Regions from separate parts of the Brevibacillus sp. GCM10020057 genome, predicted to be linked through region 1. Evidence: a T-box and tRNA genes for the amino acid it is inferred to sense, from the RefSeq annotation. Region 1 holds a T-box; the other holds one or more tRNA genes.
The links. A T-box is a leader RNA that pairs with one kind of tRNA and senses whether it is charged. The one in region 1 lies ahead of serS (serine--tRNA ligase), so its partner is inferred to be a tRNA-Ser.

Region 1 (15,964 bases):
GCCTGCACTTTGACATCGGCACGAACGGCCCTACCCGTAAATTTATCCAGTCGTTGCTTAGCTTGGCAGAGACAAACCATTTCCGGGCAGAAATCAAGCCGAACTCGTTCTGTGCCTCCACGATCGCAGACAAGTTCACGAAATGACCGGGCAAGCTGGCGGCCTGGCTTCAGCAGGGAAGACATAGCGGGAGATTGCCACGGTTTCAGGGTGATTGACAACCTGAAAAACGTAAGCTATGATAAAATCAATTGAAACGTTTTCACACAGGCGTGTTACTGGTCATGCAGGCATGAGCCGAGAAGATCTTTTTATGTACTAAAAAGGTTTTTTCGGCTCTTTTTTGTGGAAAGTAACCGTCTCTGGTCTAAAGGTGGTGGAATTGGTTGTCCCGCGAGCAGGAAAAAGTATATGCGATCACACGTGTATTGAACCACAACGTCGTCCTCGTCGAAGAGCCTGACTCCCGGCAGGAGATCGTGCTGTTCGGAAAAGGCATCGGCTTCGGCGCAAAGCCCGGGAACACCATCCCTGCCCATGATCCCCGTGTGGAGAAACGTTTTCGATTGGAAAGCGAAAGCCATCAAAAGCAGTATCAGACCATTCTTAGCCAGGTGGACCCCGCTGTCGTCGGGATTGCGGAGGAGATCATTGCGCTGGTAGCCAGCGAGATCACTCCGAAAATCAACGAGCACGTGCACGTCGCGTTGCCTGACCATATCCAGTTCGCGATCTATCGGCTGCGAAACGGCATGGAGATCGTCAATCCGTTCCTGTTTGAAGTGCAGACGCTGTACGCCAAAGAGTACGCGCTGGCCAAACGGGCCGCAGACATGATCAAAAAGGCGTTCGCACTGGACATTCCCGAGAGCGAGATCGGGTTTCTGGCTTTGCACATCCACTCGGCGATCAGCTATATGCCGGTCAGCAAGGCCGTCCGATTCGCCAACATCATCAGCGAATTGGTGTCCATCATCGAGCAGCGGACAGGCAAGACCATTGAGCGCAGTACCGTCGACTACGTCCGCCTGATTACGCACCTGCGTTTTGCTGTAGAGCGTATCCGCCAGCAGAAGTCCATTCGCAATCCCCTGCTGGACCGGGTGAAAACAACGATTCCGGAAGCCTATGAGTTGGCCTCTGAACTGGCCGAATACATTTCGACCCGTCTGGAAGTGACGGTGCCCGAGGATGAAATCGGCTACATGGCCGTGCATGTCTTTCGTTTGCTGGAACAATAAATCGAAGAATAGCCTGCGTGTTACTGGTTCGACTAGGCATGAGCGGCGTGAACATTCGGACATAGTAAGGATGTCCATTGTTTTCAGCCTGCTCATGCCTATTTTTCGTTCAACGCAGAAGGAGGAGCTTATGCTACGCAGTTTGTTTTCCCGTAAAAAACAGCAAGAAGTGACGTTTCTGGCCCCATTGACGGGTACGGTCGTGCCGCTGTCCGAAGTGCCTGATCCCGTCTTTTCCCAAAAGGTCGTCGGCGATGGCGCAGCGATCCAGCCATCGGAAGGGCTTTTGCTTTCCCCGATTGACGCGAGAGTGACGCACCTGTTTCCCACGCATCACGCAATCGGGCTGACCAGCGATACCGGCCTGGAGATACTCATACACATCGGGATCGACACCGTCAAATTGCAAGGAAAAGGCTTCACGCCGTTCGTATCCGTCGGCGATCAGGTCAAAGCCGGCGACAAGCTGATCCAGTTTGACCCGGCCGTCCTGCAGGAATCCGGCTGTCCGACCGTCACCCCGATTGTCATTACCAACGGCGATGTCGTCGCGGAAAAAAATGTGGTCGCCAAAACTACCGTGCAGGCAGGCCAGGAGCCGCTCATGACCGTCATTTTGAAATAATCAGGCTGGCTCTTCATGCAGGAATTCAGAAGCTGATTGGCAGCCGCAGGAGCGGACGGTGAGCCACCGCCATCGCAGACCCGCTCCTCTCCGCTTCTGTTGGTGAAGCCGCTGTGTTCCTGAACAACAAAGCAGACTAACTGTTTTGTTGTTTTTCCCGCCATCTTGTAAGCGATTTCAACCAATCCGATCAGAGTAGTCGTCCTTCGGGCATTCTTCTTGCTCTTATCCTCCGCATTTATCCGGAGAACGACTTGCTGATATACATCTCATTTCAAGGAGGTTTTCCTTATGCTCGCCTTTTTGCAAAAGATTGGGAAAGCACTGATGCTCCCAGTCGCCACGTTGCCGGCAGCCGCGCTGCTGCTCCGCTTCGGGGCCATCAACTACGAGACCGAGTTTCACCTTGGATCGGCTGTTGGCGGTTTCCTGAACCAGTACATCGCGCCTTTCCTGCTTGCCGGAGGATCTGCCATTTTTGATAACTTGCCGCTGATCTTCGCCGTCGGTGTCGCCATCGGCCTGGCCGGAGACGCCGTGGCCGCCCTCGCTGCCGTCATTGCCTACATGGTGCTGACTGCCGTGCTGGCCAAAGTCCCTGCTGCCATGCCGTTCATCGCGGACGATGCGAAGCTGAACATGGGCGTGCTCGGCGGGATTCTCGCCGGTGGCGTCGCCGCTTACTGCTACAACCGCTACCACAACATCAAGCTGCCAGAGTGGCTCGGCTTCTTTGGGGGCAAACGCTTCGTACCGATCATCACATCGCTTTGCATGGTCATCATCGGCCTGATTTTCGGAATCATCTGGGGTCCCATCCAGGACGCGCTGAACAGCGTGGGGAACTGGATCGTCGGTCTGGGTGCGCTCGGTGCCGGTCTGTTTGGCTTCTTTAACCGCTTGCTCATCCCGTTTGGTCTCCACCACGTGCTCAACGCCATCGCCTGGTTCCAGATCGGCGACTTTACCGATGCCGCAGGAAAAGTGGTCCACGGCGACCTGAACCGCTTCTTCGCCGGCGACAAGTCCGCTGGTATGTTTATGACCGGCTTCTTCCCGATCATGATGTTCGCGCTGCCTGCAGCCGCATTTGCCATCATTCACACGGCGAAGCCGGAAAAACGCAAGGCCATCGCATCCGTTTTCATCGGGGCGGCTCTCGCGTCGTTTTTGACCGGGATTACCGAGCCGCTTGAATTTGCTTTCATGTTCGCAGCGCCGATGCTGTACGTCATTCACGCCATTTTAACCGGGGTATCCGGCTTCATCGTGACCGCGATGGGCATCAAGCACGGCTTTGGCTTCTCCGCCGGCCTGATCGACTACGCGCTGAACTTCCCGCTTTCCACCAACGCATGGCTGATCATTCCGATCGGTCTGGTGTTCGCCGTCGTCTACTACTTCCTCTTCCGCATCCTGATCGTGAAGATGAACATCAAGACGCCGGGACGCGAAGACGACGATGTCAACGCCGGCACAACAGGAGGATCGAACACCATGCAGGATAAAGCCCAAAAGGTACTTGACCTCATCGGCGGCAAAGAAAACATCGTCACTGTCGATGCGTGCATCACACGTCTGCGCCTCGTGCTCAAGGATGACAAGATCGTCAATGAAAAAGGGCTGAAGGAACTCGGTGCAGCCGGTGTCATGAAGCTCGGCCAAGGCAGCGTGCAAGTGGTCTTTGGCACCCAGTCCGAACTGCTCAAAGACGAGATCAAAAAGCTGTAAGTCCTTCACAAAGCAGAATGGCCCGGTAACGGTGTAAGCCGTACCGGGCTATTTTTATTACAGTCGCAAAAACCAGCTGCGAGCTGCGGTATCGTTCGCTGTTTGTGGCAGGCGGCTTTTTCTTGTCGCATCATTCTGTCGCTGTTTTTGACTCCAGCTCGATCCATGTCTGAGACCAGGCTTCAATTCCTTTGAGTACAGGTTCCAGAGCCAACCCCATCTCCGTCAAGGAATACTCCACCCGCACCGGTGCACAGTCCGTGAACACTTGCCGATGCACAAGACCTTCCTTCTCGAGATCCTTCAACCGCTCCGAGAGAAGCCTCCCACTGACCGGCAGCGCTCCTTCCAGTGCACAAAATCGCTGCGGCCCCGCCAGCAGCTGATACAAGATAAGCCCTGTCCACCGTTTTCCCAGCAGTTGCATGCCTTTTTCAAACCTGGGACAGAGTGAGGACTGTTTCATCAAAATCACCTCGTTATCCATTTCAGTATAACTCTCTTTCTCCCATCCTTCAAAAAAGAATGCGCAAGTGCTGCCCTGCCCGTACAGTTTCTTGCGTCCGGGAATCGGCAGGAAGAAGACTATTGACTTCGATATATTGGGGGCTCCTGGCTGAACAGTCTGATACATTTTTCAGCCTGACATCCTGGCCGCAGGTTCCCCTTTTTCTCTACAGGCTCCCTTCTCTCGCATATGCGGATGAAGGGAGCTTTTTTGCATCATGGAAAAAGCCCCGCCATACTTCTGACTGAGCTTTGAAAACAGCGGCAAGACAATCCCGGTCGCCCAGTACCGGCTTTTCCGGGTCTTTTGCCTGCTACTTGAGCGCCACTTGCGATTCCAGCATGTAGTTCACGAACACATCGGCAAAAGCCTCTGCCGTATTGTAGCACTCCTCCAGCGTGTTGTTCGTGCCGCCAAACTCCAACAGCAGGCTGCCCTGGGATACGGACTGGTTGTACACACCGTTTCCTTCGTTGGTTCCCTTCAAAATGACTCCCCGCGACAATCCGGGATAAGCAGCCTCTAGCCGGGCGTGCAGGATTTCCGCCAGCTTCTTGTTTTCCTGATAAGTCGGGTTGGCTGTCCCGATGACGAACAAAATGCGTGAATACGTCTTGCCGTTCAAGGTGATTGCGACCTTGCTGCGCGGCTCATCGCTGTCCCGGTGAATATCGAAAATGTATTTCAGGTTCGGGCTGGCGGACGCTGCTGCCATGACTGCCTTGTACGATTCCGTATAGGACATGGCGTAGCTTTTCTTTTGCTCTGCCAGCTTCTGCGCGAAGTCATCCTGATTGACCATCGCCGCGATGCCTTTGCCGTTCAACAGTTCCCCCAGCCGCTTTCCGACCAGCGTTATGTTGATTTCCGGGTCATCTACGGAGCTGCCTTGGGTATTTCGCGCGACATTGCGCCAAGACTCCCGGTTATGCGTGTGGTAAATGTACACGGATTCGTTCCCGACCATGCCCTGGTTGTAGCCGATAGGGGCCGTTCCGGAGCCGTTCGGGGACAAGCCGCCTGTACTGCCCGTACTTCCCGCACTGCCCACTGGTGCGATCTTCTCCACAATCCATCCCGCGATGTAGGCAGTCGTATTGTCCGGCCTGCGGATCAAATACCAGTCGCCTTCCTCTTGCACGATGGGAAAGACTTGTCCAGGCTGAACGATCCCCACGACGGGATAGGTCGTGCCAGGGCCGCTCCGCAGATTCGTGTCGGCATTTTTCACGCGGATGGACGCTGCCGGGGATGCGGTGTCCAGAGTTGCAGTCTCTGGTGATACGTCCGGCTGCGGCGGCGCGGCGCTGTCAATGGTGGAGTTGTTCTGCTCGCTGCTGTCCTGCTGCACGTTCTCGATGGCGAAGTTTCCCTGCATGGCGTTCTCCTGCGCCACCGGATTGTACAGGTACGAATACGTTCCGTTGTAGTAGATGGAGTACCAGCCGTCTGCATACCCGTAATAGCTGACCGTCGTACCCGCGTCGAGCTGCCCGATGACTGTCGCCAGAAAGTCCGGTGCCGTGTATACTTCATGCCCTTCGGTTAAGACGATCGTTCCCGCACTGTGGCCATCGAAGGAGCCGTTTGGCCATTCGGGTGCTGCAGGGACTGGCGTGGGTGTTGGTGTCGATGATGTTGGTATGGCAGATGTGGACGCTGGCGTTGCTGCTGGCGTCGTCGGCACGGACGATGACGGCGTTGGCACCGGCGTGGCTGCCGGTTTTGGCGCAGGTGCGCTCGTCTCGGACAAGTACCGCGCATTCACCCAGCCGCTCGCTTTGTCAGACAGCTTGATTTGCGCCCAATCCCCTTGTTTTTTCAATTGCAGGAATACGCCGTTTTGATCGATGATCTGCAAGATTTGCGCAGTTGCGTTCGGTTCGGCCCGCACATTCAGCATGCCGACATTGCTTTTGACGTACTTGATCTGCGGAATGTCCAGCTTCTTGACGTATTTGTTATTGATCCAGCCAGCCGTGCCATTGGCGAGCTTCACTTGTGTCCAATCTTTTTGTTCCTGCACGATCGGCAGTCGCATCGACTTGGCAATCATCCCAACGATCTGGGTAGTTGCATCCGGACCGCTGCGGACATTCAGCTGATCGACCGCAACCTCCACATGGGTAGCCGCTTGGGCAAATGGCGGGGGCATCAGGAAAGGAGTCAACAAGCAAACAGCTAACAAGCCGGTTCTGATACGCATTCGCATGGCCCTCGTTCCCCTCGTTTTGTTTGTCTTCCCGATTTGGAAAAAGTAACTGATAAGTAGTTCTTGATGGTCCAACATTTTCCTCCGTACTGCGACATCTTTTCCTCGAGGCATGGAAAGGATTGTCGACCCGGCCCGTTTGCTTGCGTGCTTCGGCTCCGGCCGGTCCGGAAATAAAAATACACCCCAGGAATGTCCCTGTGGTGCCTGCTTCAATCGATCGCTCATCTACAAGTATCAGCCCGCCAATCAGCCGGAGCCTTGCGATTCGCCCGCTTTCATCCCGTCCCTTTTTACGGCTCCCTCTCCCATCAGACAGCCCTCAACGCTTGCCGGCAGTCATCTGCGGCCATTTCTCCACAGCATGTAAATATTCGCGAGCGAAGTCACGACCAGTATCCCCAATAAAACGTTCGTCACGACCAGCGTTTTCGTCAACGCGTAAATCGGCTCGTTGACCGTCGCCACGACCTGCAGCAGCTTGCCCGGAAGCCCGTTGATCGCGTCGATGATCCCTTGAAAATACTGCACTCCGGAAACCTCCCTATACCATTGCTAATCTACTCATGGAAGAGAATGAGCTCATTTTTGGATGGATCAAAATCCGTTAACCCAGTCCCTATCTTGTTTGAAGAGTTTTCTAACAAATTGTAATAAAAAATTTCACTAGTTCTAAATCTGTTGGTAATAACATACTTCAAGTTGCCCGTAATGATTCTTTCATCCGGTGAAGTAATAAAAATTGTTTTTTCACTCTCCAAGTCGAGTAGAACCTGTTTCCCCTCATGTTCATTCATGAGGAAGTAGCGTCCATCCGACTGTACTACTCTGTTTTCTACCCCTTTTACAGTATGCTTCCTGTGAATTTGTCCAGAAGCAATCTCCATGATTTCCGTGTTGTTATGGGCGAAATTGTATCTGCCATAAAAAATTCGACCATTAGCGTTCATCATAGAGAAGGCACTTTCGCTCTTACATGAATCCAGGATCGAGTCGATTCCGATTGGTATTTCCCTTTTTACCATACTAATGAACTTGTTTATTTCTATACAAATGATGCTCTCATTTCCATCCAGACTCTTATCAAGACTATTTTTATTACGCACCCGATAAGCTCTTCTTTTTTCTGATACAGTGCATCTTCCCGTTTTCAAATAGAGACAGGTTTCTCCGTTATATTTTTGGATATACAATTGATCCAACCTGCAAAACAAATCATTATTGCCCAATATATTCGGTATCTGATAAAGCCTCTTTTCGGCACTATCTAACAGTAATACTTGGGAAAAAATCGAAGCGTTAGAATCATCACTGACATTCGGCAACGCAACAATACAAAAGCGTTCATCAATACCATATAATTCAGTATTCGTTATATCTGAATCTCCAATATGTGACCCACTTTTGTCCTCCATATTTATTGAACAGACAAATGTGTTCTTAAATGTATCACAGTCGAAGTTATAAAATTCTATGTTAACTTCATGATTTTTCCATTCCGTTGAGGCATAGTACATCACATGCTTGCCACTATCGTGATTACTTACAATACCAACAGGTTTTGTAAAAGACCACTCAGCAAACTCATTGGAAAGTACATGGTATTTTACAATCTTATCGAAATGCATTTCTTCATTCTGCATGTTTTTGCGCACCAGAAAAACGATACGATCCTCTAAACTTAGCATCGACGGAACAATGCTATCGTTTTCAAATCCTCGTACATGAACCACTCGAATCATACATTCGCCTCCAAACTATAGGCTCGACACCACTTTACGCCGTCAACCCATCGCGCGCGTTGATAACAATACTATTAATACCATTTATTTGTAAACCACATTTTTTGCCTTGTAACTGGCGAACGAGAAATGTTGTCGACTGGTTGTTTCCGTGATAAACGAAAACACGGCTCTCTGGAAATCAGAGAACCGCGTCGTAGAAAGGTTTTGAAGCTGTATGGCGTCCCCGAGAGGATTCGAACCTCCGACCTACAGTTTAGGAAACCGTTGCTCTATCCTGCTGAGCTACGGGGACATAGGTATTGGGCTGGAAAGCGTTTTTCCGCTGCCTGCCTCCTTCATTATTATATTCAGTTCCCCCGCTTTTGGCAAACAGTCGTGCAACCCAATGCCTGCGCCCCTCACCTCCCCCGCTGTCCCGGCTCCCTTCTTTCCCCCTCCGTGTCCCAAGCCGTGCCCGCTTGCGGTCGCCACTCGCTTCCCTCCCAAAAAGGAACCGGAAGCGATTGCTCCCGGTCCTTGGTGTTGTCTTTATTAGTCTGATAAAGATTTACTGATGAGCGAACTGCTCTTCCTCGGTAGAGCCGGTCAGAGCTGTCGTGGAGGAAGTGCCGCCGGCGATGACCTGAGCGACTTCGTCGAAATAGCCGGTGCCTACCTCGCGCTGATGGCGGGTTGCCGTGTAGCCGTACTGCTCGCTCGCGAACTCTGCCTGCTGCAACTCGGAGTAGGCAGCCATGCCGCGGTCGCGGTAGCCTCTTGCCAGCTCGAACATGCCGTAGTTCAACGCGTGGAAGCCAGCCAGCGTGACGAATTGGAACTTGTAGCCCATCTCGCCCAGCTCTTCCTGGAAGCGCGCGATCGTTTCCTCGTCGAGCTTTTTCTTCCAGTTGAACGACGGGGAGCAGTTGTAGGCGAGCAGCTTGCCCGGAAACTTCGCGTGGATGGCTTCGGCAAAGCGGCGTGCTTCCTCTAGGTTCGGCTCGGACGTCTCGCACCAGATCAGGTCCGCATACGGCGCGTACGCAAGGCCGCGGGCGATGGCAGCATCCAGACCGCCGCGCAGGCGGAAGAATCCTTCTGGCGTGCGCTCGCCGGTGAGGAACGGCTGATCCTGCTCGTCGATGTCGCTGGTAATGAGGAAGGCGCCGTTCGCGTCGGTGCGGGCCACAATGATCGTCGGGACACCCATGACATCTGCCGCGAAACGGGCGGCAATCAGGTTGCGGACGGCTGCCTGCGTCGGGATGAGCACCTTGCCGCCCATATGGCCGCATTTTTTCTCGGAAGCGAGCTGGTCCTCGAAGTGCACCCCTGCCGCCCCCGCTTCAATCATGCTTTTCATCAGCTCAAATACGTTCAGCGGACCGCCAAAGCCGGCTTCTGCGTCAGCTACAATCGGCGCGAACCAATACGTATCGGTGCGGCCCTCCGACTGGTCGATCTGATCGGCGCGCTGCAACGCCTGGTTGATGCGCTTGACGACGTGGGGCACGCTGTTGGCCGGATAAAGACTTTGATCCGGGTACATTTGTCCGGAGAGATTGGCGTCCGCCGCAACCTGCCAGCCGCTCAAATAGATGGCCTTCAGTCCTGCCTTTACTTGCTGGATCGCCTGGTTCCCGGTCAGAGCACCTAATGCCTTGATGTGATGCTCGGTGTGCAGCAGATGCCACAGCCTTTCTGCCCCCAGCTTTGCGAGTGTATGCTCGATATGGACGGTGCCGCGCAGACGGACGACATCCTCTGCGGTATACGGACGGGTAATGCCTTGAAAACGCTCGGTTTCCCAGCTTTTCTCCACCTGTTGGATCGCTTCCTGTTTGTTTGCTTTGCTCATTTTCGTTTCCCCCACTCGTTTTTTTATATTGGAATTGAAATGAAACACGCACTCAGCAGCCCTCGACCGGGTCTCGTCCCTATGCTGTCCCTATGAGAGGTAGTGATAGCCGGGAACCGTCAAAAAGTCTTCAAATTCATCTGCGGTAACCAGCTGCAGGAACAGCTGCCCGGCGAGCGGAAACTTGCTGGTCCCGTATCGCTCTGCTCCCATTGCTGTTTTCAGTGCCTGCAGCTCTTCCGTCAGCCACTGCTTGACCAACGCTTCCGTCACTTTGCGTCCATCCTGCAGGATACCTTGGGGATGGCGAATCCACTGCCACACTTGGGCACGGGAAATTTCCGCAGTCGCCGCGTCCTCCATCAGGTTGTTGATGGGAACAGCACCGTAGCCGCGCAGCCAAGCCTCCATATACTGCAGACCGACGCTGATATTCGTGCGGACGCCTTCCTCTGTGATCTCACCCTCTGGTACAGCCAGCAGGTCTTCGGCCGTCACGTGAACGTCCTCCCGTTTGTACCAGATTTGATTCGGCTCTCTCATCAGGCGGTTAAACACTTCCATCGCCACCGGGACCAACGCAGGGTGCGCGACCCATGTGCCGTCGTGCCCGTCGTACGCTTCCCGCTCCTTGTCCGCGCGCACCTTGGCGATCGCCTCATCGTTTTTGGCCGGGTCGTTCTTGACCGGGATTTGCGCCGCCATGCCGCCGATGCACGGAGCCTGCCGTCTGTGACACGTTTTTACGGCCAGCGACGTGTACGCTCTCATGAAAGGAACCGTCATCGTCACCTGGGCGCGGTCCGGAGTAATGACATGCGGCTGATTGCGCAACTTTTTAATGTAGCTGAAGATGTAATCCCAACGCCCACAGTTCAGTCCGGCGCTGTGTTCGCGCAGTTCGTACAAGATTTCATCCATTTCAAAAGCAGCCAGGATTGTCTCGATCAGCACCGTCGCCCGAATCGTCCCCCGCGGAATGTTCAGCTCATCCTGGGCGAACACGAATACGTCGTTCCACAGACGCGCTTCCAGATGGCTTTCCAGCTTCGGGAGGTAAAAATAAGGGCCGGTTCCATTGGCGATGAGCGCATGGACGTTATGGTAAAAGTACAGCCCGAAGTCGAGCAGGCTGCCGGAGATCGGTCTGCTATCGAGCGTGATGTGCTTTTCGTCCAGATGCCAGCCGCGCGGACGCACAATCAGCACAGCCGTTTTCTCGGCCAGCGCGTACTTTTTGCCTTCCGGACTGGTGTAGGTGATGTTGCGGCGCACTGCGTCCTTCATGTTGATCTGTCCCTGTATCGTGTTTTCCCAAGTGGGGGAGTTCGCGTCCTCAAAGTCTGCCATGAACATTCGCGCCCCGGAGTTCAAAGCGTTGATGACCATTTTCCGATCGCCCGCAGGTCCTGTAATTTCCACCCGACGGTCCAGCAAGTCCGCAGGCAAAGGAGCGACCGTCCAGTCTCCTTCGCGGACCGCAGCTGTCTGGGGCAAAAAATCCGGCAGCTCGCCTGCATCGATTTTCAGCTGCCGCTCCTGACGCAACGCCAGCAATTGCTGCCGTCTGTCGCCAAACTTCTGTTCCAGCTTGAGGATAAACTGGATGGCTTCCGGTGTGAGAATGTCGCTAAAACCTTCCCGCATGTCTCCGGTAATGCTAAGTTCAAGCGGAGAGTGATTCGTAGGAATTGTACTCAAGATAGCTCCTCCTCCATCAGAAAACATTATTATGATACAGATTCAATTAATTGTTTGTATTATAGTACAGATAGAGCAAAAAAAATGGTTCTACTCCTGATACCCGCTCCCACTGCAATGGCTGCAGCTCACATGGCCATCGCCCAAGCAATAGTGGCAAGCCGCCCCATTTTCATCATGACCTACTCCCCCACATCTCGTGCACGTAAGTTCGCCGTTTCCCTCACAACGGTTGCAGTTCATTTCCATTCCCTCCACATCTGTATTAAAACAATTTTCTAAATATTTGCCTTTATTATATAACAGCAACTAATACAGTGCAACATATTTTTTAAATTTTCCCATTCTGTACTACAACACAAAAAAAAAAACAGCCCTTGTCCCGTAGGCACAAAGGCTGTCTGTTGAATCGGTTCTGTTATTTCGGAGCGATTTTGTCTACGCCGCCCATATACGGACGAAGCACTTCCGGAATGACGATCGTTCCGTCTGCTTCCTGATAGTTTTCCAAGATCGCGGCAACGGTACGGCCAATCGCAAGACCGGAGCCGTTTAGAGTATGCACGAATTCCGGCTTCGATTTGCTGTCGCGGCGGAAGCGAATATTCGCGCGGCGCGCCTGGAAGTCTTCAAAGTTCGAGCACGACGAGATTTCCCGGTACGTGTTGTTGCTCGGCATCCATACTTCGAGGTCGAACTTCTTGGCGGCAGTGAAGCCCAAATCGCCGGTGCACATGCTCAAGACGCGGTATGGCAAGCCCAGCAGCTGGAGTACCTTCTCCGCATTTTTCACCAGTTTGTCCAGTTCCTCATACGAATCTTCCGGTTTGGTGAATTTGACCAGCTCGACCTTGTTGAACTGGTGCTGGCGAATCAGCCCGCGCGTATCGCGGCCGGCCGAGCCCGCCTCCGAACGGAAACATGCGCTGTACGCCGCATAGTAGCGCGGCAAGTCTGCCGCATCCAGAATTTCATCACGGTGCATGTTGGTGACAGGAACTTCAGCCGTCGGGATCAGGAAGTAATCCGGACCATCCAGCTTGAATGCGTCCTCTTCAAACTTCGGCAGTTGCCCGGTCCCCGTCATGCTCGTGCGGTTGACGATGTACGGCGGAATCACTTCTTCGTAGCCGTGTTCGTTCGTATGCAGATCGAGCATGAAGTTCATCAGGGCGCGCTCCAGGCGGGCACCCAATCCTTTGTAAAACACAAACCGGCTCCCCGTCACCTTTGCCGCTGTTTCAAAATCGAGAATGCCTGCCTGGCTGGCCAGATCCCAATGCGGTTTCGGCTCAAAACCAAAGTTGCGCGGCTCTCCCCACGTCCATGCGACCACATTGTCGTCCTCGGACGTTCCGATCGGCGTGCTCTCGTGCGGCAGGTTTGGCAGACTCAGCAAAATTTGTTCCAGCTGCTCATCCAGCTGGCGCAGCTCTTCGTCGAGCACTTTGATGCGGTCATTTACTTCTTTCATTTCTGCAATCAGGTGATCCGCGTTTTCCTTGTTGCGCTTCAGCACCGCTACTTGCTCGGATACTGTATTGCGTTTGTTTTTCAACGCATCGGCTTCCTGAATCACCTGGCGTCTTTTTTCATCTACCTCGGCGAATTGGTCCAGCGCCGAAATATCTTCATTGCGATGTGCCAAGCGCCGTCTGACTTCCTCCAGATCCTGGCGCAATACTTTTACGTCCAACATGTCTGAATCCCTCCGAATCGAATGTGAAAAAAATAAAAAACACCCGTCCCCTGGTAAGGGACGAGTGTTGGATACCCGCGTTGCCACCCTCGTTGACACATGCGCCCAAACGGTTCGCATCTGTCCACTCTTCCGTCGTAACGGGACGGTGCCGGACAAAGTTTATCCTTTGCCACTCCGAGATGGATTCCTTCGCACACCGGTTCGGTTTGCACCCACCACCGACTCTCTAGGCCAGGCTCTTGCGAAGTACTTGTTCTCATCATTGCGTTCTGTCATTCACTCTTGCTTCTATTGTTAACTGTACTACAGGTTCTATACCTGTGTAAAGGGCGGCTGTCGCGATTGCAGCTTGTTTTCCTGCCGGGTACGCTTGCGGATGGATGCTTCCAAAGCAAAACGGCATCACAAAGGATGCCGTAGCGAGACTTGTTTTCGTTTGGCGGCAAAGCTTTTTGCCTGTACCGCCCCTAGCTGCGGTACTCTTTCACCATCTCGAGAAAGTATTGATGCAGGCGATGATCGTCCGTCAATTCCGGATGGAACGCTGCCGCTAAATAATGCCCTTCTCTTGCGGCCACGATCTTCTCTTCGTACTTCGCCAGCACTTGCCCATTTTCTCCGACTTCCATGATATAGGGGGCGCGGATGAAAACGGCGGGGTAATCAGCAGCGACACCCGCTACCGGCAAGTTGACCTCGAAGCTATCCTTTTGCCGGCCAAATGCGTTGCGTTCGACCTTGATGTCCATCAGGCCGAGGTGGCAATCGTCCTGTCCGTTGATCTGCTTCGCCAGGAGAATGGCTCCGGCGCATGTGCCGAAGATCGGCTTTTTCGCTTCGCCAAACTGGCGGATGGCTTCCATGAAGCCGTATTTGTGCATGAGCTTGCTGATCGTCGTACTCTCTCCGCCCGGGATGACCAGCCCGTCCAAATCGTCCAGCTCTTCCACTTTTTTGACGGCAACGGCTGTCGCTCCGGCCGCTTCCAGCATGCGTACATGTTCCGCTACCGCGCCTTGCAAGGCCAGTACACCGATTTTCATAGCGCTCACCTTACCAACCGCGCTCTTGCATGCGGTCTGCTTCGCGAATTTTGGAGATTTCGATGCCTGTCATGGCGCTGCCCAGTCCTTTGGAGACGCGGGCAATCAGCTCGTAATCGTCGTAGTGGGCCGTCGCTTCCACGATCGCGCGGGCGAATTTCTCCGGATTTTCCGATTTGAAAATACCGGAACCGACGAACACGCCATCGGAGCCGAGATGCATCATCAGGGCAGCATCCGCAGGAGTCGCTACGCCGCCTGCTGCAAAGTTCACGACTGGCAGCTTCCCGGTTTTGTGTACCTGCTCCAGCAGTTCGTACGGAGCGCCCAGGTTTTTCGCTTCCGCCATCAGCTCGTCGTAGGACATCGCCTGTACTTTGCGAATCTGCGCCATCATCGTGCGCATATGGCGAACGGCTTCCACGATGTTTCCGGTCCCTGGCTCCCCTTTTGTGCGAATCATCGACGCTCCTTCACCGATACGGCGCAGCGCTTCGCCAAGGTCGCGGGCGCCACATACGAACGGAACGGTGAATTCTTTTTTATTGATATGGTACAAGTCATCCGCAGGAGTCAACACTTCGCTCTCGTCGAGGTAATCGACACCCAAAGATTCCAGAACACGCGCTTCCACGAAATGACCGATACGCGCTTTTGCCATCACCGGAATGGACACAGCCTTGAGCACTTCTTCAACGATGCTAAGATCAGCCATCCGCGCTACCCCGCCGGCTGCACGAATGTCAGAAGGAACGCGCTCCAGTGCCATGACAGCAACCGCACCAGCCGCCTCAGCGATCTTCGCTTGCTCGGCATTCACAACGTCCATGATGACGCCGCCCTTTTGCATTTCAGCCATACCTTTTTTTACGCGGGATGTTCCTACCTGTACCATCTTGTTTCCCCCTATATCTAAAAGTATCTCCACAACTGTTCTGTGGTGTTATGGTTCATTGTTAAGGTCATTGTAAACGAAAGATACCGAGAAAAACAACCCCTTTTTCTCAACCCCAGAAAAAAGCAAAATCCCCGCCTCGCTAAGAGATGGGGATCAGCCTGTTTACTTTCCGGTTGCGCTGCTGAACAGGTTGCTGAAAAATTGAATGATGCTGCGGAAGAACAGACGAATCCAGCTGCCTTCTTCGACCTCCTGGCTCGCTACGAGATCGACGCCTGCTTTTTCGGCATCTTCCGGCTGCAGATAATCGCTGTCCTTGGTTCCTTCTTCTTTCAGAACGAGCTTACCAATCACCTGACCTTGCTTGATCGGCGCCGTCAGTTCCTGGAAGGTCACAGTCGGGGTGAACTTCGCTTCGGAACCAATCTTGGTTAGCATGTTTACCTGGTTGCCGGTAACAGCGCCGACTTCCAGTTCTACACCGTTTTTCACAGGTGCGGTCTCAAAACCTTTGACCGTCGCACCCTTGTCCAACTGCTTGGTCAGCTTGAAGTTGCTGAAGCCGTAGTCGAACAGCTTTTTCGTCTCCACAAAACGCTTCGTTTCACTTTCCGTACCCATGACGACGGAGATCAGGCGCATGTTGTCGCGCGTCGCCGTTCCGGTAAAGCAGTAGCCTGCTGCCTGGGTGTAGCCCGTTTTCAAGCCGTCGACGCCAGGG
Region 2 (15,964 bases), on a different contig from region 1:
TGATCGTTGAGAAATTGATCTCCGCCGGTATTTCAATGAGCGGCAGCTGCAGGCGGTCTGCCATCTCGATGAAAGACGCGGGAATCTCGCGCAAGTAAAAGCCGGTATGAAGGGCGACACCGCTCAGCTTTTGGCTTGCCAGGGACGGAATAAACGACGAGAGCCGCTCCGCGTTATCCGCCAGACCAAATCCAGTCGTGATGAGAAATTCGCCTTCCTGCAGCCGTGTAGCGTCCTCCAGCACCTCCACAATCGTGACCCAGCGGATGGGATTGTCCAGGCCGCCGGCTCCCGCGATCAAACGGGTCTGGACCATGTCCGGCAGCTGCAGCGCCTCCCGAATCGTGATGGTCATCAGCATTCCCTCCCCAAAAAGCTCATTATACAAAATGTACAAAAGATTTCGTCCCTTTTCCATGTTTTTTTGCCAGCTCGTCGGATGGCTCCCGTGCGTCGGTCGGATAGGATGAAGGTAGAAAAAAGCGAGGTGGCGACCATGCAAAGAAGCTATGTAATCAGGCCTGAACTGGGCAAGAAATATCCGGTCATTTCCCACGGAAAAGGAATTTACCTCTATGACAAAGAGGGCAAGCGTTACATCGACGGATGCGGCGGCGCTGTGACCGCCTTGATTGGCCACGGTGTAGAAGATGTGGTGGAAGCGATGCACGAGCAGGCCAAAAAGGTCTCTTTTGCCTACCGCTCCCATTTCAGCAGCGAAGCGGTGGAGGAGCTGGCTGCCAAGCTGGCCGAGTGGGCGCCTGGTTCGCTGAACTGGACCTTTTTCGTCAGCAGCGGCTCGGAAGCGACCGAAACCGCGCAAAAGATCGCGATTCAATATTGGCAGGAAAAGGGCAGGCCCACGAAAAACCGGATCATCTCCCGCTGGATGAGCTATCACGGCATCACGATGGGGGCGCTGTCGATGTCCGGCCACGTCCTGCGGCGCAAGCGCTTCGTCCCGCTGCTGGAGGACTATCCGGCGATTACGGGCCCTTATCCGTACCGCAAGCCGGAAAATCTAAGCATGGAAGAGTACGGCCTGCAATGCGCGAACGAACTGGAGACAGCCATTCTCCGCGTAGGGCCGGAGCAGGTGGCGGCCTTTATTGCCGAGCCGGTCATCGGGGCGACAGCGGGCGCAGTCGTTCCTCCTGACGGCTACTTCCAGCGTATCCGTGAGATTTGCGACAAGTACGAGGTGCTGTTCATCGCCGACGAAGTCATGACGGGGATGGGGCGCACCGGCAAAGCCTTCGGGGTCGATCACTGGGGCGTAGAGCCGGACATGATCACGATCGGCAAAGGAATGAGCGCCGGGTATACCCCGATGGCAGCCACGATCGTCTCGGAGGCCATCATCGACACCATCGCCAAGGGCAGCGGCTCGATCATGGCGGGACACACCTACAGCGCCAATCCGCAGTCGGCAGCCGTGTCGCTCGCTGTCGTGAAGTACATCGAGAAACACAATCTGATCGAGAAGTCTGCGGAAAACGGGGCGTATTTGCTGCAAGGCTTGCAGCAATTGGCAGGCGAACTGCCGTTGATCGGTGACGCGCGCGGTCTGGGCATGCTGTGCGGGCTTGAATTTGTCAAAAACAAGCAGACCAAAGAGCCGTTCGCTCTGTCCGAGAACGTGAGCGGCAAGGTGATTGCCAAAGCGTTTGAAAAAGGCCTGTTGATCTACCCGGCAACAGGCGGCATTGACGGTGTGGCAGGCGACAGCGTCATCATCGCACCGCCGCTGACCATCACCAAAGAAGAGATCGACGAAGTGCTCCGCATCTTGAAGGAAGCAGTAGAAAGCGTCCAGCAGGAGCTGCAGGAAGCACTGATCGGATAGAAGGGAGAGAGGCCGGTGACCAGCCGTTTTGAAAAAGTGATTTCCTTGGAAGAAGCGTTGACGCATTTCTACGACGGGATGACCCTCATGGCAGGCGGATTCGGCGGGGTAGGCAATCCTCCCTCGCTGATCCAGGGCATTTTGAACAAAGGCGTGCGCGATATTACGCTCATCAGCAACGACACGGCATTCCCCAACATCGGGATCGGCAAGCTGGTGACGGAGAAACGGGTGAAAAAAGTGATTGCGTCCCACATCGGCTCGAATCCGAACGCAGGGGCGCAGATGACGGCGGGAGAGCTGGAGGTCGAGTTCTGCCCGCAGGGGATTTTGGCAGAGCGCGTACGCGCAGGCGGTGCCGGGCTCGGCGGCATTTTGTCGGACATCGGCATCGGCACGATTGCGGAAAAGGGCAAGCAAAAGGTCGTGGTGGACGGCAAAGAGTATTTGCTGGAGACGCCGCTCACCGCGGACGTGTCCATCATCCACGCCAAGAAGGCGGACCGCTTCGGCAATCTCGTATACGATACGAGCGCGCGCAATTTTAACCCGCTGGTCGCCATGGCAGGGGATATCACCATCGTGGAAGCGGATGAAATCGTCGAGATCGGAGAGTTGTCACCAGAAGAGATTGTCACACCAGGCGTCTTCGTCCACTTTATCGTGAGAAGTGAAGGGGTGAACTGGAAATGGGCGTGGGAGAAGTAAAAGAGACGGAAAGCTATCGGGAACGGATTGCCCGGCGCGCGGCACTGGAGATCGAGGACGGAATGATCATCAACCTTGGCATCGGCATTCCGACGCTGGTCGCTGATTTTATCCCGTCAAACGTGCGCGTCATGTTCCACGCGGAGAACGGAATTCTGGGGACAGGACCAAGCCCGAAAAAAGGAGAAGAAAACCCGATGCTGTGCAATGCGGGCGGTTTTCCCGTAACGCTCGCGGCAGGCGCTTCTTTTTTTGACAGCGCAACGGCCTTTGCCATCATCCGCCGCGGCCTGCTCGATATGACAATCCTTGGCGTGCTGGAGGTCAGCCAGAGCGGCGACATCGCCAACTGGATCGTGCCGGGCAAACGTGTGCCGGGAATGGGCGGCGCGATGGAACTGGCGCAGAAGGCGAAAAAGGTCATGGTGCTCACGACTCATCTGGACAAGAACGGCCGCTCCAAAATCGTCCGGGAGTGCTCGCTGCCGCTGACGGCGCGGCAGGCTGCGGACTGGATTATCACCGACATGGCCGTCATGCAGGTCCTGCCAGATGGGCTGTATTTGCGCGAGGTCATGTACCCGTACAGCGTCGCGGATGTGATCGGCGCGACGGAAGCGGAGCTGAAGATCGAGGGCGAGGTCGGCGTCTTTCGGTAAGCGTGGAATCTATCCAAATTTCCGCATGTCAGGAGGAGCGAAATGGCAAACTGGCAGTCTCTCATAAAGGAACAGCTGGAAAAGGACAGGGATGAAGCGATCGCGCTGCTGCAGGAATGGGTCCAACATTCGAGCGTACAGGGCGAGGAAGCGTCCATCCAGGAGAGCATCGCGAAGACATTGGCCGACATGGGCCTGGATGTCGACCTGTGGGTCATGGAAGGCGACGAGCTGCTGCAGCATCCGTACTTTGTCTCACCGCGTACAGTATTCGACGGCAGCCCGAATGTAGTGGGTGTCTGGAAAGGTGCCGGGGGAGGACGCTCGATTATTTTGAACGGCCACGTGGATGTCGTGCCTGCCGGCGACCGCGCGCAGTGGAGCGACGATCCGTTCAGCGGCAAAGTGGAGGACGGCAAGCTGTACGGACGCGGCGCGACGGACATGAAGGGCGGCAATCTGTCTTCCCTGCTGGCGATTTCGGTCCTGAAAAAACTGGGTGTGAAGCTGAAGGGCGACGTCATTTTCCAGAGCGTCGTGGAGGAAGAGAGCGGCGGCGCCGGGACGCTGGCGACGATTTTGCGCGGCTACAAGGCGGATGCGGCGCTCGTCCCGGAACCGACGAACATGAAGATTTTCCCGAAGCAACAAGGCTCCATGTGGTTCCGCCTGTCCGTCAAGGGGAGATCTGCCCACGGAGGAACGCGGTACGAGGGCGTAAGTGCCATCGACAAGAGCATAGCTGTCGTGCAAGCGATCGGGCAGCTGGAAAAGGAACGCAACGACCGGCTGGACGATCCGCTGTATGAGAAGCTGCCGATCCCGATTCCGATCAATATCGGCGTCATCGGGGGCGGTAAGTGGCCGTCCTCTGTGGCTGACCTCGTTACGCTGGAGGGGCGCATGGGCGTAGCGCCGGGAGAGCAGATGGAAGACGCCAAGGCGGAAATGGCGGCGGCCCTGAAAAAATTGGCGCAGGTCGATCCATGGTTCGCCGAGCATCCGGTGGAGCTGGAATGGTACGGCGCGAGATGGGTGCCGGGAGCGGTAGCAGAGGATCATCCGCTGATGGACATTTTGCAGCGCCAGTTCGCAGCGGTGACGGGCGAGCGCGCCATTGTGGAAGCGTCTCCATGGGGGACGGACGGCGGCCTGCTGACTGCCTTGGCAGACACGCCAGCCATCGTCGTAGGTCCTGGTGTCACGCAGGTCGCACATTATCCGAACGAGTACATCGTGCTGGACGACGTATTCCGCTGTGCCGAAATTTTTGCGCTCGCCCTGATCGAATGGTGCGGCATCGCCGATACGAACAGTCAGAACGAATAGGAGGGGGTTATCCATGAGTCCGATTACGACGAAATTCATCCAGCTGAAAACGGCTGTGCCGGGTCCCAGATCGCAGGAATTGCTCGCGAAAAAGGAAGCGAACGTGCCGCGCGGTCCAGCCAATACGACTCCAGTCTTTGCCGCCAAAGCGGAAGGCGCGCTGCTGACGGATGTCGACGGCAATACGTTTATCGACTTCGCAGGGGCCATCGGTTCGCTCAATGCAGGTCACTGTCCGCCGGCTGTCGTGGAGGCGCTCAAGGCGCAACTGGACCAGTACATACACACGTGCTTCCATGTGATGATGTATGAGCCGTATGTACAGCTCGCGGAAAAACTGAACCAGATCACGCCGGGCGACCATGCGAAAAAGACATTTTTCCTGAACAGCGGCGCCGAAGCCGTGGAAAACGCGGTGAAAATCGCCCGCAAATACACCGGGCGCAAGGCGATCATTTCCTTTGAGCGCGGCTTCCACGGCCGGACGCTGCTGGCGATGTCGCTGACGAGCAAAGTGCGTCCGTACAAATACGAGTTCGGGCCGTTTGCTCCCGACACGTACAAGATGACCTATCCGTACTATTACCGCGCGCCGTTCGGGGCTGCCCCGGAGGAGACGGATGCAGAAGTGCTGCGCCGCTTTGAAGACTTTTTCCTCTCCGAAGTGGCAGCGGACAACGTCGCAGCGATTATCATGGAGCCGGTTCAGGGCGAAGGCGGATTCGTCGTCCCATCCAAGGCGTTCGTCCAGGGTGTCAAAGCCATTTGCGAAAAATACGGCATTCTCCTGATCGCAGATGAAGTGCAAACCGGCTTTGGCCGTACCGGCAAGATGTTTGCCATGGAGCATTACGGCGTCGTTCCCGATCTTGTTACGATGTCCAAATCGCTCGGAGCAGGTGTGCCGATCAGTGCGGTAACCGGTCGCGCGGAAATCATGGAGTCGCCGAACCCGGGAGAAATCGGGGGCACCTATGGCGGAAGCCCGCTCGGCTGTGTGGCGGCGCTCAAGGTCATCGAAATGATGGAGCAGGAAGGCTTCCTCGACAGGGCCAAGACAATCGGCGACACGATTCTCAAACGTTTTGAACAGTTCAAACAGCAGTTCGTCGAGGTGGGCGATGCCCGGGGTCTTGGCGCGATGTGCGCGATCGAGCTGGTGAAGGACAAAGCGAGCAAGGAGCCGAATAAAGAGCTGACGGCAAAAATCGTGCAGGCTTGCTATCAAAACGGCCTGGTCGTCATGTCTGCCGGTTTGTACAGCAATGTGATCCGCATTCTTTCTCCGCTGGTCATCACGGATGAGCAGCTGGAGGAAGGCTTGAGCGTGCTGGAAAATGTCCTGTCCGGGCTGTGCACGCCGAATCGCCAATAGAAGGGGGAGTTGGCCATGAAGAAACAATGCTTTATCGGCGGTAGGTGGGTGCCGACAGCCGAGTACGCCGCGTTGTATGCTCCTTATAGCGGCGAGGAAATCGCCCAAATCCCGCTGGCGGACGCCGAGACGGTGAAAAAGGCGATAGACGCTGCCGAAGAAGCTGCGGCAGTCATGCGCCGGATGCCTGCCTATCAGCGGGCGGCGATTCTGGAAAAAATCTCTCGCCTGATGGATGAAAGACTGGAGGAGGCCGCCAGAATCATCGCGCTGGAAGCCGGCAAGCCGATCAAGACGGCGAGGGGCGAGGTGATCCGCACCATACAGACCTACAAGTTCGCAGCCGAGGAAGCGAAGCGCATTCACGGGGAGACGCTGTCGCTGGATGCAGCGATCGGAGGGGAAGGCAGACTGGCTTACACCGTGCGCGAGCCGCTCGGGGTGGTCGGCGCGATTACGCCGTTTAACTTCCCGATGAACCTCGTGGCGCACAAGGTAGGGCCAGCATTGGCTGCAGGCAATGCCGTCGTCCTGAAACCGGCTTCCCAAACGCCGCTGTCTGCCTTTTTCCTGGCCGAGATCGCTGAGCAGGCAGGAGTGCCCGCTGGCGCATTGAACGTGGTGACAGGAAGCGGCGCGTCCGTCGGCGACCTCTTGGTGACCGACCCGCGCGTAAAAGCGCTGACCTTCACCGGAAGTCCTGCCGTCGGGATCGACATCCGCAACCGCGCAGGACTGAAACGGGTGACGCTGGAGCTCGGCTCGAACTCGGCGGTCATCATCGACCGCGACGTCAATCTCGACGAGGTCATTCCCCGCTGTATCTTCGGCGCTTTTGCCTACTCCGGACAAGTGTGCATTTCCGTCCAGCGCATTTACGTTGTCAAAGAACGCTTTGCGGAGTTCGTCAGCAAGTTCGTGGCAGAGACGAAAAAGCTGCGCGGGGGAGATTCCTTGTCCGAGGACGCAGACTATTCCGCCATGATCAGCCCGCGTGAGACGGAGCGAGCTGTTGCCTGGATCGAAGAAGCGAAGCAGCAGGGGGCTCGCGTGGAGTGCGGCGGAGAAGTGGTTGGACGCATGCTGCAGCCGACGGTCTTGACCGGGGTGCCCGCAGAGGCAAAGGTGTCTTGCCAGGAAGTGTTTGGACCTGTAGTGCTGGTCAACGCGGTCGAATCCGTCCAGGAGGCAATCGCGCTCGTCAACGACTCCCGCTACGGCCTGCAGGCAGGGATCTACACGAACAACCTTGGCCTCGCCCTGCAAGCCGCCGACGAGCTGCATGTCGGCGGAGTGATGATCAACGATATTCCTACTTTCCGCGTGGACCATATGCCGTACGGAGGCGTCAAGGAAAGCGGGATGGGACGCGAAGGGGTCAAGTATGCAATCGAGGAGCTGACCGAGCTGAAGCTTGTCGTGCTGAAAAAGTAGACCGATTCGCCTGAGAAGCGCCTGGCTGCCGCTCCCCCGGAGAGGAGCCAGGCCATACTTGTTCAGACCAAGAATGGAACAGAATACCCGATCCCGTACAAGTGCAGTGTCGCATTTTCCAATCTGTGGAGCGAACTTGTCAGCTACCGGATCGCTGTGCTATACTAAGACTTGTTCAAAATGTGGAGGGATACCGAAGTGGTCATAACGGGGCGGTCTTGAAAACCGTTAGAGTGCAAGCTCACGCGGGTTCGAATCCTGCTCCCTCCGCCATACTTTTCGCAGATATACGTTCCGTTCGGGGAGGCCACTGTGCTTTCCCAGCGGGACGTTTTTGATTTTGTCCGCCTTACCGGAAAATGCGTAAAACTCCCTCTGATTCCATCATTTACTTGTGGAACCAGCAGTTCTCTGGATGCATAATGGGTTTGTAAGGAAATCATCATCTAGTACAAACATTTGGGGAACTTGCGGCGGACGAATCTGTGCAGAGAGTCGCCGCTATTTTTTTGCCTGTACCTTGGGCTTGTGTGTCCAGTCGTGCAAGGATTTGCGGGCGGCTTTTTCGGCAGTGCTGCGGCAGGGCACCGTATTTTTCCTGAAAATCCAGCAACATCAATGTCGATGAATCTTTCATAATGGTATATCCTGTACGTAAGGACTCGATTGTTTCTTGGGGCCCCGCGGCAGCTTCAATAATGCAGACGAAGCTGCCGTCTTTTTTGCTCTAAAATATCAGAAAATAAATACAATACAGATAATTGTTGCTATACTAGAAGAAAAAACTGGTAGGGGGCATGCGACCGATGATCGAAGCCAAAAGGGTCAGGAGAAATACGCTGGGGGACATTTTGCGGCGAAGTCATGCAAGGTATCCCGACAAAACCGCGTTGCGATTTGAGGAGGAAGTGCTTACATACCGCGAACTGGATCGCATCGTCAACCGGACTGCGAATGCCCTGATCGCAATGGGACTGCAAAAAGGTGAGCGGGCGGCTGTCCTGTCCCGCAACTCCATGGACTTTGTCATCCTCAATTTTGCCTTGGCCAAGGCAGGCATTATCATGGTACCGATCAACTTCATGCTGAACAAGGACGACGTGGCGTTTATCCTGGGGCATGCGGAAGCGGCTGCCGTCTTTGCCGCGCCCGAATTTCGCGAAATTGCCGAACAGGCTGTCGTATTGTCGGGGGTAGCGCCTCGGCTCAAGTCGCTCATTTCCAGGCCAGCTGCCCGGACAGGGGAATGGCTGCCGCTTCGCGAGCTGATCGCGGGCGCGAGCGACGACGAGCCAGATGTCGACCTCGACGACGAGGATGTCGCCCATATATTGTACACCAGCGGCACGGAATCCAGGCCAAAAGGGGTCATGCTCACCCACAAGAGCATCATCTCCGAATATGTCAGCACGATTATCGACGGCGACATGAAGGCGGATGACGTAGCCGTTCACGCGCTGCCGCTGTTCCACAGCGCCCAGCTGCACTGCTTTTTGGGGCCATACATTTATTTGGGGGGAAGCGGTATCATTCTGGAGCAGGCGACTCCGGCACTGCTGCTGGAGGCGGTGGAGGCCCTCCAGGCGACCCAGCTGTTTTGCCCGCCGACGGTCTGGATTGCGCTGCTGCGTTCGCCTGATTTTGCCTCGCGCAATCTTGGTTCCTTGAAGAAATGCTATTACGGTGCGGCGATCATGCCTGTCGAAGTGCTGAAGGAGCTGAATCAGCGACTGCCCAATGCACGGTTCTACAACTTCTACGGCCAGACGGAGGTAGCTCCGCTCGCCACGGTGCTTGGGCCGGATGAGCAGATCCGCAAGGCGGGTTCGGCCGGGAAGCCTGCCCTCAATGTGGAGACGAAAATCGTGGACGACGAAGGAAACGAAGTGCCGCGCGGCAGCATCGGCGAAATCGTACACCGGACCAGCCACGCCATGATCGGCTACTACCGCGATCCGGAAAAGACGCAGGCCGCCTTTTTCGGCGGATGGTTCCACAGCGGAGATTTGGGGATCATGGACGAGGAAGGATACATTACCGTAGTCGACCGGAAAAAAGATATGATCAAGTCAGGGGGAGAAAACATAGCGAGCCGGGAAGTGGAGGAAGTGATCTACCTGCATCCGAAGGTGTCCGAGGCAGCGGTCATCGGCATTCCACATCCGTACTGGATCGAAGCGGTTACGGCAGTCGTCGTGCCGAAAGCAGGCGAGGTCTTGACCGAGGAGGAGATACTCGTTTTTTGCAAGGAGCGGCTCTCCACCTTCAAGGCGCCGAAATACGTCGTGATCGCCGACAATTTGCCGCGCAATCCGAGCGGAAAAATTTTGAAACGGGAGCTGCGCCAACGCTATGAGGTTCTCGCCACGCAGCAATAAAAAAGCAAACCAATAAAAAATCGAAACAGAAAAATCCCGCTCGACGGTCTGGATGGCCGGGAGCGGACTTTTTACGTGCAGCAGGTGAGCCATTATTTGACGGTGGATACCGTCGGATGGTCGGGCCGGATGACGTCGAACCGGTAGCCTTTGGACTTCAGGAAGGTAATGATCTCCGGCAGCGCCTGGGCAGTAGGAGACTTGGTGCTTGAGTCGTGCATCAGGATGACGATTTCTTTCTGGTTCTTCACTTGCTGCTTGATGTTGGCGATTGCGCTGGCAGCAGTGTATTTGTTGCTTCTCGCGTCTCCGTTGGTCACATTCCAGTCGATGAAGATGTAGTGGCGATTGGCCGCTTCCGCCTTGATGGCATTCATCACGGGATTGGCGAGGCTGTACTGCTTGGCGTCCTGATACTTGTGGCTGACCGTATTCGTACTGCCGCCGGGATAGCGGAACAGGGTCGGTTTGATCCCCGACGCTTTTTCGATCAGCTGGTTTCCCTTTTCCAGATCGGCGAAAAATGCCTCCTTGGTTTTGTACACGATGCTGTAATCGTGAGAGTAGGTATGTCCGCCGATCGCGTGCCCTTCGGCAACAGTGCGCTTGAGAATGGCTTCATGTCCCGGAACATTGCGTCCGACGATAAAGAACGTTGCCTTGATTCCGAATTTTTTCAATGTATCGAGCACGTGCGGCGTCACGGCAGATGGTCCGTCGTCAAAGGTCAGATACGCCACCTTGTCTGTTGCAGGTTTGGCAACAGGCGGCTTGACGGCTGGCTTGCCTGCGGGCGGCTTGGCAGCTGGCTGTGCCGGTTTGACCGCAGTCGGCGCCGGTGTTGCACCAGACTGAGCGGGTTTGGCTCCCGGAGTTGCTGGAGCGGTGCCAGGTTGAGCAGGTTTTGTTCCGGTCTGCACTGGTTTGTCACTTGGCTGCACGGGATTGGCCTCTCCCTTCGCGCCCGCCTGCGGCACAGCAGCAGCCTTGCTCTTGATCGGCAGCAGCGGCAGATATGGCTCGTCACCGTAGATCAGGTACGGTTTGCGCAGCTCTTTGAATGCAGCAAGCTGATCGGCGTAGAGGGCTTCCAGGTCTTGCGGACTCTTTTCCTGCGCCAGCGCTTCGCTGATTTTTGCGGCTCCCATCGTCCGGTCCAAGAGCGAAATTTCCGTGTCCGTGCTCTGGGGAACGGGGAAGTGGCCAAGCTGCCGCGCATAAGCCAGGATGTACATGCCCGTTTTGACCGGGTTGTACAGATGGACATTCATGATTTGCAGCTTCACTCCCCCAGCGCCATTGCGGGTGTCGGGCAAGAATACCACCCCTGGCAAGAGGCTGGCATTGAGAGCATCCGCAAAGCGGTTGGCATCGATCCCTTCGCCGCCGATCCAGGAAAAGTCGTCAGCGACCAAAAGAGAGGTCCCGTCGGCGATGCCTGTTGCCAGGGAATCAAACACGGCCGGCAATGTCCCGAGCTGCGGCGCATTCGGCGTCCATGCAAGACCCGTCTCCTGATACAGCATCGCGCGGGTATAGCCCTGCATGGGGACGACAGTCAGGTCTGCACCGATGTTGCGGTTGAAGAACAGAGCCAGCTCCCCGATGGTCATGCCGTGGGCAAGAGGCAGTGTGTCAGGTCCGATGGAGGAGCGAAGCGGCGCTTCCAGTACAGGGCCGTCGACCAGCTGCCCTCCCAGCGGATTGGGACGATCCAGAACGATGACCGGTTTGCCCTGTTTTGCTGCGGCTGACAGGCAATCGTACAGGTTCGTAATGTAAGGGTTCGTGCGTGCCCCGGTATCTTGCAGGTCGACGAGCAGCACATCCACATGTTCAAACACATCCGAGGGCTCCTTCTTCGCTGCGTTCCAATCGTAAACGGGGATGCCGTATACAGGGTGGATGGAAGGAGTCACCTCCTGGCTGGCAGGGGTCTTGCCGTCAAGGCCGTATTCAGGGGCGATGAGGGCTGCGAGCGTGACGCTGCGATCGCGTCGAAGTTGGTCGATCGTACTCGTTCCCTGGCTGTTAACGCCGGTCTGGTTTGTCAGCAGGCCGACTTTCTTGCCTTCGATCAAGGAGTGGAATTGCTCGAACAGCACATCGCTGCCTAGTTGGATGGCAGCTGTGTTCGCGGAACTTCCGCCCGGAGGAATCATGCAAAAAATAAGTGCGAGGATGAGGAAAGGAATTATTTTTTTCATCGTCTTTGCCTCTTTCAAATGAAAAATGACAGCGGTGTATGTTCATTGTAACGGTTTTTGTCTGCATGTTGGTTTCATTTTTGTAACAATTTGAAAATAGTTCAAAGGGCATAGTTCGACAGGAGTCGGAAATCCAGTTTTTTCCATTTGTCTGCTGCCGGGACAGCTCTTACAATGGGCGTTGCGTCTGTTTCTTGCAGTCGGATCGCTTGCATCGGCCAACTACCTATAGTAGATTTAGAAACGTGCGAATCTTTTTTGAAAAGGAGTGGACCAAATGCTAAAAAAATTAGCCTCGCTCGTCCTGACCATCGCGCTCGTGCCAGCAGCCGCTTTCTCTGCTTCCGCCGCTGCGGCGCCAGCTGCGATTAAGGTGGAATACAACCAAAAGGCGATTGCATTCCCAGACCAAAAGCCGGTGATCCGCGAGAGCCGTACTTTGGTGCCGATCCGTCCGATCGCAGAAACCCTTGGCTTTGATGTCGAATGGAACGAACAAACACGGACAGTGACGATCAACAAAGGCACGAACAACGTCCGCCTGGTCGTGACACAAAAAATCGCCAGGAAAAACGGACAAACCATCAATCTGGACGTCCCGGCGCAAATCATCAACCAGCGCACCATGGTGCCCGTCCGTTTTATCGCAGAAGCGCTCGATTACAAAGTAGACTGGAATCAGGCTTCCCAGACTGTACTGATTTCGGACATGCCATCCGCAGAGAACACAGCGACAACCGAAACGCCAAAAGACAACACCACGGTGCAAAAGCCGGATACATCGGCAAATGAAGCCAAGCTGATCGACCGTTCCACAGTGAAAGGAAAAACGTTTGCCATCGCTACGATCGGTCTGTACCGGGTCAGCGGACAAGTGGAGCCGGGCAGCGATCTCGTCATCACGCTGGAGGACAAGTCCTTTGAAGTAGAGGTCAATTCCGACGGTACGTTTGAATTCAATCACGACACGTACGACGGCATCCGCACCTTTACGCTGAAAGCCGAAAAAGACGGTAAGCAAGACGTGTACGAAGGCGAATTTGTCAGCAATAATTAGGAAAGCGTTTCGTGAGTAAGAACACCTCCTGCACAACACACTATGTGCAAGGAGGTGTTTTTTGTTGAGGCGAATTCAGGCGGGGATATGTGCTGCATTGCTGCTCGCAGGCTCACTGGCAGGTTGTTCTCCAAACAAAGAACAAGGCGCGGAGGACAAAAACGGGAACCAGGCGAAGTTCGAATCGTTCGGAATCAACTATCGCAACGACAATGCCGGCATGGATAAGGGGCCGGCCGCGATGATCAGCCAAAAGTACATGCATCAGCGCGAGCCCCATCTGGTCTCTTTGCTGGAAAGACATGCGGAAAAAATTCCCGGCGTGGTCGACATCAAAGTGCTGGCGTTCAAGGACACGCTGCTGGTCGGGGTCCTGCCGCTCGACACGCCAAAGCCGGATGAAGTGAATCCAAAACCGTCGATCCCGCACACGCCGGGCGCTATCATCCGCAACGACAACGGCCATACGGATGCGCTGCAAAAACGCGTGGTCGACCGGATGAGGGTGCGGCTGCAGACCGAAACCCGCTACAACATCATGTACGTCTCGACAAATCGCGCGCTTTACGACAGGATTGCGGATTTGCACGAGCGGATCATGCGCGGCGAGCCGGTCAGCAACGAGGAATTTCAAGTGCTGATCAACGACATGGGCTACACGCACAAAGGGTACAACCTGGTTGACTGACGAAGCTCCACCTGGACGTCCGGGTGGGCTTTTTGTCGTTTGCGCCTGTCGAGGCAGGAAATTCGGGCGAAAAGAGGGAAATAAAGAAGGAGAGAAGGAGAACGGCGAGGAGTGCAATTCATGAAAACACCGCAGATTTCGATCACCAAAATCACCCCGCCCAGACCGAAGCCGTACGTGCTGCGGCGTCCCACCCTGGCCAAAAAGCTGCGTCTGTTGGCGCACGTCCCGTTTTGCGTGGTACACGCAGCGACCGGCTACGGAAAAACGACGTCCGTTGCGGCGTACCTGGGTGATGCCCGGCTCGAATCCAGCTGGTATTTCGTGGACGAAGCAGATGGGGAACTGGCTGTTTTTTTGCACGGCCTTGTGGAAAGTATGCGGCGAGTTCATCCGGGGTTCGGCCAGTCGCTCCTAAGCAGCCTAAGCGAAGCTGCTTTTGGGGAGCTGGACCCTCATCGTATGGCAGAGCTGTTCGTCAGAGATTGGCTGCAGCTAAATGCAGACCGCGATCATTTGCTCGTATTGGATGATTTTCATGGGATACCAAAGGAAGGTCCTGTCGAAGCATTTGTCAGGAGACTGACAGGGCAGCTTCCCCATCATCTGAAGCTGATGATCCTGACGCGGCACCGATTGGTCTGGCCGGAGCTGGAGTTGTGGAAAGCGCGTGGGGAGTGCCTGTCTGTGGACACAGCGGATTTGACCTTTTCCCGCGAAGACAGCGAAGCGCTTTTTCAGGATGAGTACGACGTCTGGCTGACCGCGGAGGAGTGGGACCGCGTGGATCAAGTGACGCGGGGCTGGGCCCAGTCGCTGCGTTTTCTGGGCGAGAAGATAGCGAGCGGAACCTCTGTCGCAGACAGCCTGCGTGATTTGACCCGCCTGGTGCATTTGCTCGAGGCAGAAGTGTGGAATCGGCTGGAGGAGGGGGCGCAGCAGTTTTTGATGAAATGCGCCGTACTTGAACAGTTTGAAGAAGCAGATTGCCTGCAGATTATCGGGGAGAACGGCGTGGAGCAACTGGCGCAGGCCAACCAGCAAAATCTGTTCCTGCTGCCAGGCGCAAGCGGCACCTACTCCTTTCACCCGCTGTTCCAGCGTCTGCTGGCGAGCAAGCTGGCTTCGCACAGCGAGCTGTATGGACAGGTGAACGAAACTGCCGCGCTCTGGTATCGGAGCAAAGGAGAGGAAGGCAAGGCGTTCGAGCATTTGCAGCACGCGGAAAAATGGGGTGTTCTGGGAGAGTGGCTCTGCCAGTCATCCGAGCGTTTGCTGACGGACGGGAAACTGGATGTCCTGTACCATTGGATCACGCTGCTGCCGGACGCGGTCAAGGAGGAGAAGCACTGGCTCTGGTTTTATCAGGCAGAGGTGGAGCGCTATCGCTGTCATTACGTCAAGTCGTTTCGCTCGTACCAGCGTTTTCTCGATCTGTGCGCTGGCAAGCACGATCTGGTCGGACAATGCCGCGGACTGGAAGGGATGGCCCGCGTCCATCTCGACAGCGTCCAGGGCGACCGGGCGGAGACGTTGCTCAAGCAGGCGATCGCGCTCCTGCCACCTGCCGAGCAGGGACAGGAAATGGCCCCGCGCCTCTACCGGGTGCTGGCAGAAATCTACACCAACCGGGGAGACGCGAAGCAGGCGGCGGAATGGTACAAAAAAAGCCAGGAGCTGGAGCAAATGACAGAGGTGGAGCTGGAGTCGCGCCTGCTGTTTCGGACGGGCAGGCTGCAGTCTTCCATACAGCTCTTGGAAAAGAAATCGCTCGCGGAGCGCACTCTCCATCCCAAGCTGACTCGCTCCTATCGGGAAACGTCGCTGCTGCTCGCCTTTGTCTACGCGCTGAACGGAGATTGGGAGCGGGGCTGGCAAGCGGCGGAGACGGCGATCGAGCTGGGACGGGCGGCTCATTCGCCGTTCGTGGAGGCAAACGGCTACGTGCGCAAAGCCCATGCCGCGCTGATCGGTCAGCGGCTGCCCGCAGAAGAGATTCGCCAGCTCTACGAAAAAGGGCTGACGATGATGGAAGAGCTTCAGTCGACGCGCGGAAAGTCCGAGACGCTGCTCGGGCTGACGCTGCTCCACGGACGGGAAAAGGCGCTCGATCTCGCGCTGCAGTACGGGGAGAGAGGCAAGCAAGAGACGGAAGCGATGCAGGACGACTGGCTGAACAGCCTGGTGCGCATGGCGATCGGGATCGCCTACGCCGTATACGGCAGGGATAATGAGGCACAGGAAGTGTTCCGCGACTGTGCAGAGCGGCTTAGCCGATGCGGA

Region 2: it has a tRNA-Ser gene. The T-box ahead of serS (serine--tRNA ligase) is inferred to sense a tRNA for this amino acid. The anticodon was not compared.

What each region holds. Positions count from the first base shown of each region.
Region 1 is NZ_JBHUJW010000028.1:3,909-19,872, reverse strand. Features, by position in the region: gene ACFSO0_RS09125 (ribonuclease H-like YkuK family protein) at 1-146, shown strand, start outside; gene glcT (glucose PTS transporter transcription antiterminator GlcT) at 387-1,241, shown strand; gene ACFSO0_RS09115 (PTS sugar transporter subunit IIA) at 1,372-1,866, shown strand; gene nagE (N-acetylglucosamine-specific PTS transporter subunit IIBC) at 2,158-3,597, shown strand; gene ACFSO0_RS09105 (winged helix-turn-helix transcriptional regulator) at 3,728-4,063, opposite strand; gene spoIIP (stage II sporulation protein P) at 4,419-6,317, opposite strand; gene ACFSO0_RS09095 (hypothetical protein) at 6,657-6,848, opposite strand; gene ACFSO0_RS09090 (hypothetical protein) at 6,878-8,059, opposite strand; tRNA gene ACFSO0_RS09085 (tRNA-Arg) at 8,278-8,354, opposite strand; gene aceA (isocitrate lyase) at 8,610-9,899, opposite strand; gene aceB (malate synthase A) at 9,990-11,600, opposite strand; gene serS (serine--tRNA ligase) at 12,019-13,299, opposite strand; T-box leader at 13,353-13,574, opposite strand; gene pdxT (pyridoxal 5'-phosphate synthase glutaminase subunit PdxT) at 13,770-14,345, opposite strand; gene pdxS (pyridoxal 5'-phosphate synthase lyase subunit PdxS) at 14,356-15,240, opposite strand; gene ACFSO0_RS09055 (D-alanyl-D-alanine carboxypeptidase family protein) at 15,406-15,964, opposite strand, start outside.
Region 2 is NZ_JBHUJW010000043.1:1,115,298-1,131,261, reverse strand. Features, by position in the region: gene ACFSO0_RS19275 (PucR family transcriptional regulator) at 1-355, opposite strand, end outside; gene ACFSO0_RS19270 (aspartate aminotransferase family protein) at 497-1,846, shown strand; gene ACFSO0_RS19265 (3-oxoacid CoA-transferase subunit A) at 1,862-2,554, shown strand; gene ACFSO0_RS19260 (3-oxoacid CoA-transferase subunit B) at 2,536-3,213, shown strand; gene ACFSO0_RS19255 (peptidase) at 3,256-4,542, shown strand; gene gabT (4-aminobutyrate--2-oxoglutarate transaminase) at 4,556-5,917, shown strand; gene ACFSO0_RS19245 (aldehyde dehydrogenase family protein) at 5,933-7,351, shown strand; tRNA gene ACFSO0_RS19240 (tRNA-Ser) at 7,536-7,624, shown strand; gene ACFSO0_RS19235 (acyl-CoA synthetase) at 8,158-9,729, shown strand; gene ACFSO0_RS19230 (exo-beta-N-acetylmuramidase NamZ domain-containing protein) at 9,822-11,936, opposite strand; gene ACFSO0_RS19225 (copper amine oxidase N-terminal domain-containing protein) at 12,214-12,993, shown strand; gene ACFSO0_RS19220 (sporulation protein) at 13,058-13,681, shown strand; gene ACFSO0_RS19215 (AfsR/SARP family transcriptional regulator) at 13,802-15,964, shown strand, end outside.